Regions from separate parts of the Nonomuraea helvata genome, predicted to be linked through region 1. Evidence: riboswitches for the same ligand, from Rfam matches in the RefSeq annotation. Region 1 holds a riboswitch; the other holds the start of a gene.

Region 1 (8,374 bases):
AGGTGCGCGATCCCGAGCTGCACCCGCAGCCCCGGCACCTCCTCGGCCGGAGCGACCTCGAGGGCGTCCATGAGCACGTCGGCCGCCGCCCCTGGCTCCCCCTGCTCCAGCAGCAGACCGGCCAGCTGCTGGGCGGCGTGGGCGCCCACGTGCGGATCAACGCCCTCCATGGCGGCGCGCAGCTCGTCCTCGGCCTCGGCCGGGTTGCCGGAGTCCGCGGCCAGCCGGGCCAGCGCCAGGTGGGCCAGCGGCACGTACGTGGCCGTACCGACCCCCAGAACGGCCTGCCAGGCGGCCCTGGCCTGCTCGGCCCGGCCCTCCCGTTCGAACCCCTGAGCGAGGTGGCAGGCGGCCTGCGCGGCGTACTCGGGGTGTCCGGTGGCCAGCGCGGTCCTGGCGGCGGTCCTGGCGGCCTCCACGTCGCCGCGCTCCTCCAGCACCACGGCGAGCCCGACGGCCGCCTGCGCCCTGTCGGGTCCGTCGGGGTCGGCGGCCAGCTCGGCGAGTATGGCGGCGGCGCCGTCGAGGTCGCCGCTCTCGGCCAGGCGGCGGGCGGTGTCGAGAGGCGGGGTCTCCAGCTCTGAGGACGTCAAGGGAGCTCCTTGTGGCGACGGTCGCACCGAGCCTAACGACTTCTGGCGATCATGTCTGCTCAGTTGACGCGGAAGGATTGACCGGCTTCGGACCTTGACGCAACAGCAGGCGCGGCAGCCCCGTCAGCACAACGGGACTGCCGCGCCTTAGAGCTGCCTAGTCCTCGTAAGCCTCGAGGGGCGGGCAGGAGCACACCAGGTTCCGGTCCCCGTACGCCTGGTCGATCCGCCGCACCGGCACCCAGTACTTCCCGTCCCGCAGCGACGGCACCGGATAGGCCGCCTCGCTCCGCGAGTAGGGGTGCGGCCACTCGTCCGCGCTGACCGACTCGGCCGTGTGCGGGGCGTTGCGCAGGGGGTTGTCCGTCTTGTCGTACTCCCCGGATGCCACCTTGGAGATCTCCCCGCGAATGGCGATCATCGCGTCCGCGAACCGGTCGAGCTCCCCGAGGTCCTCGCTCTCGGTCGGCTCGATCATCAGCGTCCCGGCGACGGGGAACGACATGGTCGGCGCGTGGAAGCCGTAGTCGATGAGCCGCTTGGCCACGTCGTCCACGGTGACCCCGGTCTCCTTGGTGATCTGCCGCAGGTCGATGATGCACTCGTGGGCCACCAGCCCGCCGCGGCCGGTGTAGAGCACGGGGTAGTGCGGGGCGAGCCGCCTGGCCAGGTAGTTCGCCGACAGGATGGCCTGCTCGGTGGCCGCCGTGAGCCCTTCCGAGCCCATCATCCTGACGTACGCCCACGAGATCGGCAGGATCCCCGCCGACCCGTACGGCGCCGCCGAGACCGGCCCGACCGGCGTCCCGTTGTGCAGCGGGTGGCCGGGCAGGTAGGCCGCCAGGTGGCCGCGTACCGCGACGGGGCCGACGCCGGGACCGCCGCCCCCGTGCGGGATGCAGAACGTCTTGTGCAGGTTCAGGTGGGACACGTCGGCCCCGAACTCGCCCGGCTTGGCCAGCCCGACGAGCGCGTTGAGGTTGGCCCCGTCCACGTACACCTGGCCGCCGGCCTCGTGCACCTTGGCGCAGACCTCGGTGATCGACTCCTCGTACACCCCGTGCGTCGAGGGGTACGTGACCATGATCGCGGCCAGCCGGTCGCGGTGCTTGTCGATCTTGGCGTCGAGATCGGCCAAGTCCACGTTGCCGTCGGAGTCGCAGGCCACGACCACGACCCGCATGCCGGCCATGACGGCGCTGGCCGCGTTGGTGCCGTGGGCCGAGGACGGGATGAGGCAGACGTCGCGGCTGTCCTGGCCGCCCGCGCGGTGGTAGGCGCGGATGGCCAGCAGCCCGGCGAACTCGCCCTGCGAGCCCGCGTTCGGCTGGATGGAGACGCGGTCGTAGCCGGTCACCTCGGCCAGCCAGTCCTCCAGCGTCCCGATCAGCTCCCGGTAGCCCCCGACCTGGTCGTCAGGCGCGTACGGGTGGATCCCGGCGAACTCGGGCCAGGTGATCGGCTCCATCTCGGTGGTCGCGTTCAGCTTCATCGTGCAGGAGCCGAGCGGGATCATCGAGCGGTCGAGCGCGATGTCCTTGTCCTGGAGCTTGCGCAGGTAGCGCAGCATCGCGGTCTCGGAGCGGTGGCTGTGGAAGACCGGGTGGGTCAGGTACGCCGACTCGCGCAGCAGCGAGGCGGGCAGCGCGTCGGAGTCGAGATCCGCGCCGGTGCGGTCGATCCCGAACGCGGCCCACACCTTGGCCAGCTCGGCGGCCCCGGTCTTCTCGTCGCAGGAGACGGAGACGTGGTCCTCGCCGGCCTGCCAGATGTTGACGCCCCGCTCGGCGGCGGCGGTCACCACGGCGGCGGCCCCGCCGGGAACGCTGCCGGGAACGCGGACGAGCACGGTGTCGAAGAACTCCTGGTGCACGACCTCCAGCCCCGCCTCGCGCAGCCCGTCGGCGAGGGCCACCGCGTGCCGGTGGACCCGGTGGGCGATCCGGCGCAGCCCCTCGGGGCCGTGGTAGACGGCGTACATGCCGGCGATGACGGCGAGCAGGACCTGCGCGGTGCAGATGTTGCTGGTGGCCTTCTCGCGGCGGATGTGCTGCTCGCGGGTCTGCAGGGCCAGCCGGTACGCGGGGTCGCCGTCGGCGTCCACCGACACGCCGACGAGCCGCCCGGGGAGCTGGCGCTGCAGGCCCTCGCGTACGGACATGTACGCGGCGTGCGGCCCGCCGAACCCGAACGGCACGCCGAACCGCTGCGAGGACCCGATCGCGATGTCGGCGCCCAGCTCGCCGGGGGCGGCCACGAGCGTCAGGGCCAGCAGGTCGGCGGCGGCCACCACGAGCGCGCCCGCCTCGTGCGCGGCGGCGGCCACGGCGCGGAAGTCACGCAGGCGGCCGGACGCACCCGGGTACTGCACCAGCAGGCCGAAGCATTCGGGCAGCTCACCGTCGAGGGAGTGCTCCACCAGCTCGATGCCGAGGGGCTCGGCGCGGGTGGCGAGCACGGCCTTGGTCTGCGGCAGCGCGTCGGCGTCGACCACGAACACGTTGCTCGTGGACCTGCCGGCCCGGCGGGCCAGCGTCATCGCCTCGGCGGCGGCCGTGGCCTCGTCGAGGAGGGAGGCGCCCGCGACGGGCAGGCCGGTCAGGTCGGTGACGACGGTCTGGAAGTTCAGCAGCGCCTCGAGGCGGCCCTGCGAGATCTCCGGCTGGTACGGGGTGTAGGCGGTGTACCAGCCCGGGTTCTCCAGCAGGTTGCGGCGGATGACCGCGGGCGTGATCGTGTCGTGGTAGCCCAGGCCGATCATCGAGGTGAGCACACGGTTGCGCCCGGCGAGGGCGCGCAGCTCGGCGATGGCCTCGTCCTCCCCGACGGCGGCGGGCAGCTTGAGCCGGTCCTTGGCCCTGATGGCCTCGGGGACGGCCACCGCCACCAGGTCAGCCACGGACTCGAAGCCCACGGCCTCGAGCATGCGCTGCTGCTCGGCTTCCGACGGGCCGATGTGCCTGGACGAGAACGGCGGAGCTGACAGGTCGGTCATGGAAAGTGCCTCCCGAGGCTATGGAGACCGGCGCCAGGGCGCGGGCGAGTGCCGGATCTCCCCCTCTGTCAGCGCGGCGGGACCGCGACCTGAGAGCTTCACCCCGGTAACGGGGCTTGCACCGTCGGTGAGACGCGCCTGGCGGGTGCGCCTGCTTTCCAGAGTTGCCTCGCCCGAGCGGTACGGGGTGCCTGAGAGATTCCGGGGAGGGTTGCTCCTTCGGCGCCCGGGGACCCATGGATCCCAGGGACTCTCCCGCACGGGGTCGTCAGCCTTGCTGTCCTAGGTTACAACCCTATCCGTTACGGGCGAATTTCCACGAAACAGAGCAATCAGAACTTTCCCGGTATGTTCCCCGGGCCCACCACAAGCGGCGGCGGGCCACTCAGGCAACGGGGCGTGTGATCAGCCCATGCGCCGGGCGCGGCGGCGGCGGGCGAGTTCGTCAGCGGGGTGGTCGGCCGGGACGCTGTCCTCGACCGCTGCCCGTTCCCCCGGCAGCTCCGCGAGGGAGCCCTCGACCTCGCGCCAGACCCGGCCGAGCGCGATGCCGAACACGCCCTGGCCGCCCTGGAGCAGGTCGATCACCTCGTCGGCCGAGGTGCACTCGTAGACGCTGACGCCGTCGCTCATCAGCGTGATCTGCGCGAGGTCGGCCACCCCGCGGTCACGCAGGTGCTGCACGGCCGTGCGGATCTGCTGGAGCGAGACCCCGGTGTCGAGGAGCCGCTTGACGACTTTGAGCACCAGGATGTCGCGGAAGCTGTAGAGCCGCTGGGAGCCAGAGCCCTGCGCGGCTCTTATCGTGGGCTCCACGAGGCCCGTGCGCGCCCAGTAGTCGAGCTGCCTGTAGGTGATGCCGGCCGCGGCGCAGGCCGTCGGCCCGCGGTATCCGATGTCTGCCGGCAGCGCCGTCGGCTGCTCGTCGAAGAGCAGACCCTGCTCCCCGGCACGCTGCCGCGCACTCTCGCGCCGTACCGGATCTTCCTGGCCGGCCGTCTTTCCCTCGCCGCTGCTGACCGCCACGCGGACCTCCGGCTTTCTCTCATCCCGTGGTCTGATCTGGGGGTTCGTAAAGGGCGACCACGGGTTTCACTTGCACCGTAGGACCGTGACCATGCTCAGTCAACGATCCGGCTCGGCGCGTCGTGAAGCGTAAATGCACCGAAATACCTACCCCGCCCTGCCGAAGTCTTCGGGCGTGATCGTGTCAAGGAACTCCCTGAACTTCTCCACCTCGTCTTCCTGGTCGTCCGGGATGATGACACCGGCCTCCTGGACGACCTCCTCGCTGGCGAAGATGCGCGCTCCGGTGCGCAGGGCGAGCGCGATCGAGTCGGACGGCCGCGCGCTCACCTCCACGCCGTTGGAGAACACCAGGTCGGCGAAGAAGATGCCGTCGCGCAGGGCGACGATGTTGACCGCTCGCAGGCCTACACCCAGAGCGCTCAGCACGTCTCGGAAGAGGTCGTGGGTGAGCGGCCGCGGCGGGGGCTCCTCCGCTTGGGCCAGGGCGATGGCTGTCGCCTCGGTCATGCCAATCCATATAGGAAGGAACCGCTCCCCGTGTGCCTCCTTGAGCAAGACGATCGGCTGATTTGTGGGCATTTCTACGCGAACGCCCACGACCTCCATCTGCAACACGGGCTGCTCCGTATTCCTGACCGGTCACCCGGCACAGCTATTTGGCTCGTCGCTTCTGCTGACTGGCTACTGCAATTCAACGTAACACCCGGCGGGCCTGAAGTGCTCCTCCACCTCCCGGCCCGAAGCCCCCTCAGCGCCCCAGGACGGAGCGGATCCCCGACCGCACAAGGGATGCGTGCAAATCGAGCAGCAGGGAGGAAAGCTCCCTCGCGACCTCGTCGGCCTCCCCGATGGCGCCGGGAGCCCGCCGCTTGAGTATGGGGGCGACGGCCTGCTCGACCAGTCCGCACTCGCGCTCGGCCGCCGCCTTGACCGCGCGCAGGTGGCGGGCGTGCAGGCCGAAGCGGGCCAGGGAGCCGACGCTGCGGGCCACGTTGAGCGCCTCCTCGTCGTAGCGCCTGGCCACCGGGGCGAGCAGCCCGTAGTCCTCCAGCTCGGTGAGCGTCTCCTCGTCGATCCCGGCCGCCTCGAGCAGCTCGGCCCGGCTGAGCCGGATCTCCTGCTTGTCCTGCACGGCGCGCGGGCGGCCGAAGCTCTCCGCCATCCTGTCCTTGATCACCCGCAGCGGCAGGTAGTGGTCGCGCTGCTCGGTCAAGATGAAGCGGAGCTGCTCCACGTGCAGGTGGGTGAACTTGCGGTAGCCGGACGGGCTGCGCTCGGGCTCGATCAGCCCCTCACCCTCCAAGAACCGGATCTTGGAGATCGTCACATCGGGGAACTCGCCCTGCAGCAGCGTGAGCACCTCCCCGATGCTCATGTGCGAGCGGGCCGCCTGCGCGCTCATGCGGCCTCCCTCGGCGGCCCCATGAGCTCACAGGAGGCTGTGCTTGTCGGTCGCTCGCTTCGCTCGCTCATGTGCCGGCGGTGGTCCTCATCAGGAAGAGGAGGCGGAACTTGCCGATCTGCACCTCGTCTCCGGAGTGCAGGGGGACCTCCTCGATGCGCTCCCTGTTGACGTAGGTGCCGTTGAGGCTGCCCACGTCGCGCACGGAGAACTGGCCACCGCGGTGCCGGTAGAACTCGACGTGGCGGCGGGAGACCGTGATGTCGTCGAGGAAGATGTCGCTCTCCGGATGGCGCCCGGTCGTGGTGAGGTCCTTGTCGAGCCGGAATCGGCTCCCCTGGTTGGGACCCCTGGTCACCGTGAGCAACGCCGTGCCGGGCGGCAGCTGCTCGACGAGCGCCCGCTCGGCCAGGAGCATGTCGCCTGTCTCAGCCTCGTACGCCTCGATTCCCGCGATGGAGATCGTCGATGTGGTGTCCCCGGAGACCTCGGGTCTGGTCAGCGGTGACCCACAACGGGAACAGAAACGGGCATCCTCGGGGTTGGCGTGCCCGCACTGCGTGCAGTAGACGCTCGGCATCGATCGGCTCGGCCTCCTACCGCGAAGACGCGGCGACGGTGGTCATGGACGCGCCTCGCTTCGCTTTTTCAAGTTTGCGAATGCCGCAACATACGCTGATCAGCGGCAAAGGTCAAGGCGGGGCACTGGACTGTTGGTTTGGACGCAGACAAAGTTACCGCCGCCCCCGCCCCGTGGTCCATGCCGCCGCGCGTTTCTACATTACGATCTTGCGGCACTCTGTGCGCACACCGAAGGACGTATTCGGGGACTGACTGTGAGCGGCGGGCGTCCGCACCCGTCATCCCACCACCTCCCTCACCCTCCGTGAGCGCCGGTCAACAGCGCCGGATCCACTGGCTCGATCAACTGGCGGCCTGCTCGACGATGCGGGCCCACCGCTCGAGCAGTGCCTGGGCGCTGTCCATGTCGTTCGCCTCGGCCCACAGGTCGGTGACGGGCTCGGCGGCGGCGGGCAGCACCAGCACCCAGCTCCCGTCCTGGTGGGCCAGGCGGACGCCGTCGGTGGTGTCGATGCGGCCGCCGTCCTGCTCGGCCTCGGCCGTCTCGATGACCGAACGCATGACGGCGCCCTTGGCCGCCCACGGGGTGGGCACGGTGCGCTTGAGCATCTTCACCTCGGGGATCCTGGCGTCGATCTGGCTGAGCGACAGGCGGGTCCGCGCCACCAGGCCGAGCATGCGCATGAACGCGGCCAGCCCGTCGATGGCCGGGCTGAACTCCGGCACCACGAAGCCGCCGCGCCCGTCGGCGGCGAAGATCATGTCGGGGCCGGCGGCGGCCGAGGTGAGGGCGTCGAGCGAGGTGGAGGTCCACTGCACCTCCACGCCGTGGAAGCGGCAGACCTGCTCGGCGACCCTGGTCGTGGTGACCGGCAGCGCCACCTGGCCGCCCCTGCGCTCGGCGGCGACGAGGTCGAGCACGACGAGCAGCGCGCGCTCCTCGCTGATGAGGTGGCCCATCTCGTCCACCAGCGCGATGCGCTCCCCGACCGGGTCGAACCGGACGCCGAACGCCGCCCGGGACGAACTGACCAGCTCCGACAGTCGCTGCAGGTCGCGGCGGCGCTCGGCGAGCGTCTCGGTGGGCGAGACGTCGTCGAGGCGGGCGTTGACGGTGAGCACCTCGACGCCGATCCGGCCGAGCAGCTTGGGCAGCACCAGCGAGGACGTCCCACCGGCGCAGTCCACGACGACCTTCATGTCCCTGACGTCGTCCACGTAGACGTGGCCCAGCAGCTCGTTGGTGTAGTCCTCGACGGTCCTGGCCGGGTAGGTCAGCGAGGCGATCTCGCCGGGGAAGGCCCGGCGGTACTCCTGGCGGGAGACGACCCGCTCCAGCTTGCGCTGGGCGGCCGGGGGCAGGTCGGCGCCGCGGCCATCCATGATCACGATGTCCACGCTCTGCGGGTCGCCCGGCGTGGTGCGCAGCGCGATGCCCCCCGCTGCCGACTCCCGTGCCGCGTGGAAGCGGGCGACGGGCAGCGGGGCGGCCTCGAGGTCCAGTACGTTGATCGCGCCCGCGGTGAGCGCGCCGATGACGGCCCGCTTCAGCGCCCTGGCCGCCAGGGAGCAGTCGCGGGAGGTGACGACGTACTCGCCCTTCTTGAGCGTGGTGGCGTACGCGCTGGCCAGGCGGACGCAGAGCTCGGCGGTGATCTCGACGTTGACCAGGCCGCTGACGCCCCTGGGGCCGAACAGGTTGCGCTGGCCGCGCGACTCCCAGATGACGCTGGTGTTGACGACCGCGCCGGCCTCGATGGTCTTGAACGGGTA
Region 2 (8,374 bases), on a different contig from region 1:
CGGCAGGCAGATCCCGGTGCCCGGCGGCGTGGACATCACGTTCCAGGAGCCACTGGGCGTCGTCGGTGTCATCGTGCCGTGGAACTTCCCTATGATGATCATGTCCTGGGGCATGGCCCCAGCGCTCGCGGCCGGCAACACGGTGATCGTCAAACCGGCCGAGTGGACCCCGCTGACCGCGCTGAGGCTGGCCGAGCTGGCCCTCGCCGCGGGCCTCCCCGAGGGGGTGCTCCAGGTTCTGCCTGGGGCAGGGGAGGTGGCGGGTGCCCGCCTGGTGGAGCACCCCGGCGTGGCGAAGATCGTGTTCACCGGCTCGACCGAGGTGGGCAAGGAGATCGCCGCCAAGGCCGCGCGGCACGTCAAGCGGGTCACGCTGGAGCTGGGCGGCAAGTCCGCGAACATCGTCTTCGCGGACGCCGATCTCGACAAGGCCGCGAGCACCGCCCCCTACGCCGTCTTCGACAACTCCGGCCAGGACTGCTGTGCCCGCTCCCGGCTCCTCGTCCAGGCAGAGGTGTACGACGCGTTCATGGAGCGCCTGGCGACGGCCGTACGCGGCGTCAAGGTCGGCGACCCGCTCGACGAGAGCACCGAGATGGGCCCGCTGATCAGCGCCGAACACCTCGACCGCGTGCGCGGCTTCGTCCGCGGCACCCCCTACCTGCAGGGAGCCTGCCCCGACGGCAAGGGCTACTGGTTCCCGCCGACCGTGCTGACGCCCGAGGTGACGGACCCGGCGTTCACCGAGGAGATCTTCGGGCCGGTCGTGTCGGTGGTGCGCTTCGAGGACGAGGCCGAGGCCGTACGGATCGCGAACGACACCCCCTACGGCCTGAGCGGCTCCATCTGGACCCGGGACGTCGGACGGGCGCTCCGCGTGGCCAGGGCGGTCGAGGCGGGCAACCTGTCGGTCAACTCGCACTCGTCGGTCCGCTACTGGACTCCGTTCGGCGGCTTCAAGCAGTCCGGGCTCGGCAGGGAACTCGGCCCCGACGCCCTGGCGGCGTTCACCGAGACCAAGAACGTCTTCATCTCCTGGGAGTGAATTCAGTGCAGCGTTTGCAGGACCGGGTGGCGGTCATCACCGGCGCGGGCAGCGGCATCGGGCTGGCCACCGTGCGCAGGTTCGCCGAGGAGGGCGCCAAGGTCGTCTGCGTGGACATCGACGAGGAGGCGGGCGTCAAGGCGGCGAACGAGGTCGGCGGCCTCTTCGTCAAGGCCGACGTGACCAGCGAGGACGACGTCGTCAGGATGTTCAGGACGGCCTTCGACACCTACGGCAGCGTGGACATCGCCTTCAACAACGCGGGCATCTCGCCCCCCGACGACGACTCCATCCTGGAGACCGGCATCGACGCCTGGCGCCGGGTCCAGGAGGTGAACCTGACCAGCGTCTACCTCTGCTGCAAGCACGTCATCCCGTACATGCGGCAGCAGGGCAAGGGCTCGATCATCAACACCGCGTCCTTCGTGGCGGTCATGGGCTCGGCGACCTCGCAGATCTCGTACACGGCCTCCAAGGGCGGGGTGCTCGCGATGACGCGCGAGCTGGGCGTGCAGTTCGCCAGGGAGGGCATCAGGGTGAACGCGCTCTGCCCCGGGCCGGTGAACACGCCGCTGCTGCAGGAGCTGTTCGCCAAGGACCCGGAGCGGGCGCAGCGGCGGCTGGTGCACATCCCCGTCGGGCGCTTCGCCGAGGCGTCGGAGATCGCGGCGGCGGTGGCGTTCCTGGCCAGCGACGACGCGTCGTTCATCACGGGCAGCGAGTTCCTGGTGGACGGCGGCATCTCCGGCGCGTACGTCACGCCGCTCTAGCTCTGGGGGATCATCGTGCAGCGTCCCGTCATCGGCATCACGTCGTACGTCGAGCCGGCGAACTTCACGGTCTGGGCGGACATGACCGTGGCGCTCCTGCCGTACATGTACGTGGAGCAGGTCGTACGCGCCGGCGGGCAGCCGGTCGTGCTGCCGCCCGCCGGCGAGCCCGCGCAGGTGGTGGGCCGCCTGGACGGGCTCGTCCTGGCGGGTGGCGGGGACATCGACCCGGCGAGGTACGGCGAGCCGCCCGGGGATCACACCGGCTATATCCGGAAATTTCGTGATGAGGCGGAGTTTGCCCTGATCGGTGCGGCCCTCGACGCGGGCCTGCCGTACCTGGGCATCTGCCGCGGCCTCCAGGTGCTCAACGTCGCCCTCGGAGGCAGCCTCCACCAGCACCTGCCCGACGTGGTCGGGCACCCGGGCCACTCCCCCGCGCCCGGCCGCTTCGGCCCGCTGCCCGTCACCGCCGTGCCCGGCACCCGCGTGGCCAAGGCGCTGGGCACCGAGCCCGTGACGGTCCCCCACTACCACCACCAGGCCATCGACCGCCTCGCACCCGGCCTCACGGTCGGCGCCACCGCCGACGACGGCACGATCGAGGCGGTCGAGCTGGACTCGGCCCCCTTCGCCGTGGCCGTGCAGTGGCACCCGGAGGCCGCCGAGGACTGCGCACTCTTCGAGGCCCTCGTCGCCGCCTGCTGACCGCAGGGTCCACGGCGACCGGACGGAAGCCACCATTCGCCAGAGCGGTTCGTGAGAGGCCGGAACGCGACAACACCCCCATCACCGCACTAGGCTGACGAACATCACCGGCAAAACCGTGCGGGAGAGCACCCTGACAGCCGGTCAGGGTCCCTGAAGGAGCAAGCCCTCCCCGCAAACCTCTCAAGGCAAAGGACCGCGCGGTATGTGGTGACCTCTGGAAAGCAGGCCTGCGTGGCCTCGCCGAAGGTGAAAGTCCGGCAAAACTCGGGCGAAGCTCTCAGGCATCGATGACAGAGGGGGAGGATGCTGGCATCCGATCCTGTCCAGAGGTGCGACAAATGTCCCGACCCACACCGCTACGAGACGTTCACGAGAGCCTCGGCGCCATGCTCACCGACTTCGCGGGGTGGCTCATGCCGCTCCGGTACGGGAGCGAGTCCGCGGAGCACAACGCCGTCCGGCAGGCGGCCGGGCTGTTCGACCTCTCGCACATGGGCGAGATCTTCCTGACCGGGCCGCAGGCGGGCGAGGCCCTCGACTACGCGCTGGTCGGCCACCTGTCGGCGTTGGCGCCCGGGCGGGCCAGGTACACCATGATCGTGAACGAGCGCGGCGGGGTGCTCGACGACCTCATCGTCTACCGGCTGGGCGACGAGGAGTTCATGGTCGTAGCAAACGCCTCTAACTACGAAAAAGTCGGAAATGAGCTGAAAGAGCGGTCGAAGGCGTACGACGTGGTGGTCGAGGATCGCTCGGACCAGTACGCGCTGATCGCCGTACAGGGACCCCGAGCCCAGGAGATCCTCGCCACGCTCACCGACGCCGACCTCGACGGCCTCAAGTACTACGCGGGCCTGCCCGGCGTCGTCGACGGGCGGCAGGCGCTCATCGCCCGCACCGGTTACACCGGCGAGGACGGGTTCGAGCTGTTCGTCGCCAACCAGGACGCGGTGCCGCTCTGGCACGCGCTCATGGCGGCGGGCGAGCCGCACGGCCTCAAGCCCGCCGGCCTGTCCGCCCGCGACACGCTCAGGCTCGAGGCGGGCATGCCGCTGTACGGCAACGAACTCGGCGTCGGACTGACCCCGTTCGACGCGGGGCTGGGCAAGGTGGTGAAATTCGACAAGCCGGGCGACTTCGTCGGCAGGTCGGCGCTCGAGGCGGTCAAGGACGACACGCCGCGGCGCCGTCTCGTCGGCCTGGTCGCGCGGGGACGCCGGGTGCCGCGCCACGGCTACCCGGTCACCAAGGACGGCGCCGTCGTCGGCGAGGTCACCAGCGGTGCGCCCTCCCAGACCCTGGGAAAGCCCATCGCGATGGCCTACGTGGACGCGGGCGTCGAATCAGGCCTGGCCGTGGACATCCGGGGCAGCCAAGAACCTATGGACCTGGTTGAGCTGCCCTTCTACAGGAGGAACAAGTGAGCAACATCCCTGACGACCTGAGCTACACCAAGGAGCACGAGTGGGTGGCGGGCCTCGACGACGGCCTCACCGTGACCGTCGGCGTCACGGCCTTCGCCGCCGAGTCCCTTGGTGACGTCGTCTTCGTGCAGCTCCCCGAGGTCGGCTCCACCGTCGAGGCGGGCGACTCGGTCGGCGAGGTGGAGTCCACCAAGTCGGTGAACGAGATCTACACCCCCGTCGGCGGGGAGATCGTCGAGGTGAACCAGGTCGTCGTGGACGACCCCAGCCTGGTCAACAGCGACCCGTACGGCGATGGCTGGATGTTCCGGGTGCGCGTCGAGGGCGAGGCCGAAGACGTGCTCTCCGCCGAGGAGTACAAGGCACTCACCTCAGGCGAGTCCTGACCTGTTCGCCGGGGCCCGATCCCGGGCCCCGGCACCGTACGAAAGGCAGCGCTCATCAATGGCGATCAGCGTCTTCGACCTCTTCAAGATCGGCATCGGCCCGTCGAGCTCCCACACGGGAGGCCCGATGGCGGCCGCGCACAAGTTCGCCCGCGGGCTGCACGAGGACGACCTGCTCCCGCAGGTCGCCCGCGTCGAGGCCATCCTGTACGGCTCGCTCGGCCTGACCGGCAAGGGCCACGGCAGCGACAAGGCGGTCCTGCTCGGCCTCTCCGGCGAGAAGCCCGAGCTGGTGGACGTCGACTCCATCGACGGCCGGCTGGCCGAGATGCGCGAGTCCGGCACGGTCAAGCTGTACGGGACGCAAGAGATCCCCTTCGTCGTGGGCGAGCACCTCGTCTTCGAACGCAAGATCTCGCTGCCCGAGCACCCGAACGGCATGCGCTTCACCGCGTACACGGCCGATGGCGAGAAGCTGAGAGAGAAGGTCTACTTCTCGGTCGGCGGCGGCTTCGTCGTGGACGAGAAGGCCACCGGCGCCGACCGCATCAAGCCGGACGACACCGTCCTGCCCTACCCCTTCACCACCGGTGAGGAGCTGCTCAAGCACTGCTCCAACACGGGCCTGTCCATCTCGGCCCTCATGCTCGAGAACGAGAAGGCGTTCGGCCGCACCGAGGAGGAGATCCGCGCCGGCCTGCTGCGGCTCTGGCAGGTCATGTCGGAGTGCGTGCACCGCGGCATCTCCAAGGAGGGCGTCCTGCCCGGCGGCCTCAAGGTCAAGCGCCGCGCCAACCAGCTCCACCGCCGCCTGCAGTCCGAGCCGCCCGAGAAGGACCCGCTGCAGGCCATGGACTGGGTGACGCTCTTCGCGCTGGCGGTCAACGAGGAGAACGCCGCCGGGGGCCGCATCGTCACCGCCCCCACCAACGGCGCCGCCGGCATCATCCCGGCCGTCCTGACGTACTACACCCGCTTCGTGCCACGCGCGGACGAGGAGGGCGTGGTGCGCTTCCTGCTGACGGCCGGCGCGATCGGCGTGCTGTTCAAGGAGAACGCCTCGATCTCGGGCGCCGAGGTGGGCTGCCAGGGCGAGGTCGGCTCGGCCTGCTCGATGGCCTCGGCCGCCCTCACGGAGGTCCTCGGAGGCACACCCGAACAGGTGGAGAACGCCGCCGAGATCGGCATCGAGCACAACCTGGGCCTGACCTGCGACCCGATCGGCGGCCTGGTCCAGATCCCGTGCATCGAGCGGAACGCGGTGGCCTCCAACAAGGCCATCACGGCCGCCCGGATCGCCCTGCGCGGTGACGGCCGCCACTTCGTGGCCCTGGACAAGGCCATCAAGACGATGCGGGACACGGGGCGGGACATGCTGGACAAGTACAAGGAGACGTCACGCGGCGGCCTCGCCGTCAACGTGATCGAGTGCTGACGGTCGGCGACTGCGGGTGGCCGTGGACCTTACCGATACCTCTGGGAATGTCAGAGCGAGCAGGTAACGTGAGAGCATGACGTCGCATCACCACGACAAGGTCGTCACCATACCTCGTGACGAATACGAGGCGCTGAAAGCCGAGGTCCGGCGGCTGCGTCGAGAGGTAGGGCGTCAGCAGGCCATGCGCGCCATCATGGACAACGCGGCCGACCCGGGCCAGGTGCGAACGTTCACCCGCGACGAGTTTGCCGCCGAGTGGGGCATCGTTGGCTGACGTTGCGGCAGCCCATACGCACAATGAACAGCGTGGCGCGGGAACTCATATTTGTAGGGCCGGTGGGATTCGAACCCACACTAACAGCCACCTAAAGACTGCGCCTCTGCCATTGGGCTACGACCCCTTTTTCGCCTTCCCCTTGCCCGCATAGTTTTCGGTCTGGGAATGGCAATTCGGACATAGGAAGCGTAGATTCTCCACGCGATTGTCGAGCCAGTCACCGTTGATGTGGTCGACGTGGAGCGTCAGCGGCCTTCCCTGCCACGTGTCACCGATTCTACAGCCTACGCAAGTGTACGGGATCCCGGCCTCGCACATTGCACGGCGAAGCGCGGGTGCCTTCTCTCGGATAGAGCCGGGCGGCCGGAGCGCCAGAACCTGCTGGTACGGGCGGAGAGTAAGGGAACGCCGCCCCTTACCGTGAGCCTGGCCGACGAAGTGGGACGTGTCAATGTCGAAGTGCTTCAGCCGCCGACTGATGTGAGCGTGACTGCCGCCCGTCCACTTGATGCCCAGGTGACGGAGCACATCGGCGACGCTGCGAGACTTGACCGCGGCCTCGGCGAGCAATTCTCGGGAATACTTGATATACGCTGCCACGGGGCAAGTCTAGAAAACGCCGCTGACATTTCCACAGGAAAAAGGAATTTCCATATCAGGACAATTGACGCATTCATTGTGAGACGCGGGCCCTCGAGGGAGGACCCGCGGGCAGTGGTCAGCTCAGGCCGAGCTTCTTCTTCAACGAGGCCACGTGACCCGTGGCCTTGACGTTGTAGAGTGCCTGCTCGACCTTCCCGTCCGCGTCGATGACGAACGTCGAGCGGATGACCCCCACGACCTCCTTGCCGTAGAGCTTCTTCGTGCCGTACGCCCCGTACGCCTGGTGCACGGCCAGGTCGGGGTCGGACAGCAGCGGGAAGGTCAGGGCGTCGCGCTCGGTGAACTTGACCAGCTTCGCCGGCTTGTCCTTCGACACGCCGAGGACGACGAAACCCTCGGCGGTCAGCTGGTCGAGGCTGTCGCGGAAGTCGCAGGCCTGCTTGGTGCAGCCGGGCGTCATCGCGGCGGGGTAGAAATAGAGGATCACCCGCTTGCCGCGGTAGGCGTCAAGGGAAACAGCGGTGCCGTCGGCGGCGGGTAGCGTGAACTCGGGCGCGGCGTCGCCGGGCGCGAGCTTGGTTTCGGTCAATGTGCCCTCCTGAGTTCCTTCCCGCCAACTTACCGGCCTGGCCGCCGTGCCGTACGGCGTGCCGACCTGACAGACTGATCACGACCAGAACGGACGGAGCTCGCACGGCACGCGGAGCGGGCGCGGCCCCGCGTACGGTCGAGAGGAGAGACATGGCTGACACCGATCCCGACGAGCTGGAGCGGCGGATCGCGCGGACGCGCGCGGAGTTGGCGCAGACGGTTGACGCCATTGCCGACCGGGTGAGCCCCAAGCGGGTCGCCGAGCGCACGGTGGCCGACGTCAAGACCCGGGCCACGAACTTCGTGGTGTCCGTGGGCGACGCGCTGGGAGTGACGCCGCGGCCGGCCGCCTACGGCGACGACACTGACCAGGTGTGGGAGGAAGAGCGGCCCGACCTGGCACCGGTGCTGATCGGGGTCGGGGCCGTGCTGGTCGTGGGGGCGGCCATCATGCTCTGGCGCCGCCGCAACCGCCGCTGACCCGCCGGGACCGGGGCGGTCAGAGGAAGGTCCGGCCCTCGCCCCGGTAGGTGGGCACCGACTCCACCAGGGTGTCGCCGTCGATGAGGTGGAGCGTGTCGAAGCGCTCGCACAGCTCACCCGCCTTGGCATGCCTGAACCACACCCTGTCCCCGATCCGCAGGTCCTCGGCCGCCTGGCCGAGCAGCGGGGTCTGCACCTCTCCCGCTCCCTCGTCAGGCGCGTAGCGGAGCCCGGCGGGCAGGTACGGCTGGGGCAGGCGGCTCGGCCCCGGGGCGCCCGAGGCCAGGTAGCCGCCGCCGAGCACGGTCACCGTGTCAGGGCCCGGGCGGCGTACCACTGGAAGGGCGAACAGCGCGGCCGGGTGCCCGGTGAAGCGGCGGTAGAAGTCGAACAGCCTCGGATGGAAGAAGCCGGATCCGGCCGCCACTTCCGTGATGGCCTTCTCCCGCACGGTGCGCTCGACCGATCCGGTGCCGCCGCCGTTGACGAACTCGAGGTCGGCGACCTGGCGGACGGCGTTCACGATGCGGCCGCGCCTGAAGACGAGGTCCCTGGCGGAGCGGGCCTGCATGATGCGGATGGCGCGGCTGTAGGCGGCGTTCGCGGGCGGGGCGTCGCCGACTCCGGCGATCTGCGCCTCGTACGC

The links. A riboswitch is a leader RNA that binds a small molecule or an ion and turns the genes downstream of it on or off. The one in region 1 is predicted to bind glycine.
Region 2: another riboswitch for glycine. It lies ahead of gcvT (glycine cleavage system aminomethyltransferase GcvT); the one in region 1 lies ahead of gcvP (aminomethyl-transferring glycine dehydrogenase).

The regions. Positions count from the first base shown of each region.
Region 1 is NZ_BAAAXV010000012.1:126,799-135,172, reverse strand. Features, by position in the region: gene ABD830_RS50680 (tetratricopeptide repeat protein) at 1-593, opposite strand, end outside; gene gcvP (aminomethyl-transferring glycine dehydrogenase) at 751-3,588, opposite strand; glycine riboswitch at 3,644-3,756, opposite strand; glycine riboswitch at 3,757-3,856, opposite strand; gene ABD830_RS50670 (MerR family transcriptional regulator) at 3,994-4,614, opposite strand; gene ABD830_RS50665 (bifunctional nuclease family protein) at 4,762-5,232, opposite strand; gene ftsR (transcriptional regulator FtsR) at 5,366-6,019, opposite strand; gene ABD830_RS50655 (double zinc ribbon and FHA domain-containing protein) at 6,087-6,599, opposite strand; gene ABD830_RS50650 (sugar phosphate nucleotidyltransferase) at 6,944-8,374, opposite strand, start outside.
Region 2 is NZ_BAAAXV010000001.1:2,834,735-2,843,108, forward strand. Features, by position in the region: gene ABD830_RS13125 (aldehyde dehydrogenase family protein) at 1-1,045, shown strand, start outside; gene ABD830_RS13130 (3-oxoacyl-ACP reductase) at 1,051-1,815, shown strand; gene ABD830_RS13135 (gamma-glutamyl-gamma-aminobutyrate hydrolase family protein) at 1,831-2,523, shown strand; glycine riboswitch at 2,635-2,732, shown strand; gene gcvT (glycine cleavage system aminomethyltransferase GcvT) at 2,865-3,950, shown strand; gene gcvH (glycine cleavage system protein GcvH) at 3,947-4,336, shown strand; gene ABD830_RS13150 (L-serine ammonia-lyase) at 4,395-5,771, shown strand; gene ABD830_RS13155 (hypothetical protein) at 5,848-6,048, shown strand; tRNA gene ABD830_RS13160 (tRNA-Leu) at 6,103-6,175, opposite strand; gene bcp (thioredoxin-dependent thiol peroxidase) at 6,770-7,243, opposite strand; gene ABD830_RS13170 (DUF3618 domain-containing protein) at 7,396-7,725, shown strand; gene ABD830_RS13175 (amino acid deaminase/aldolase) at 7,745-8,374, opposite strand, start outside.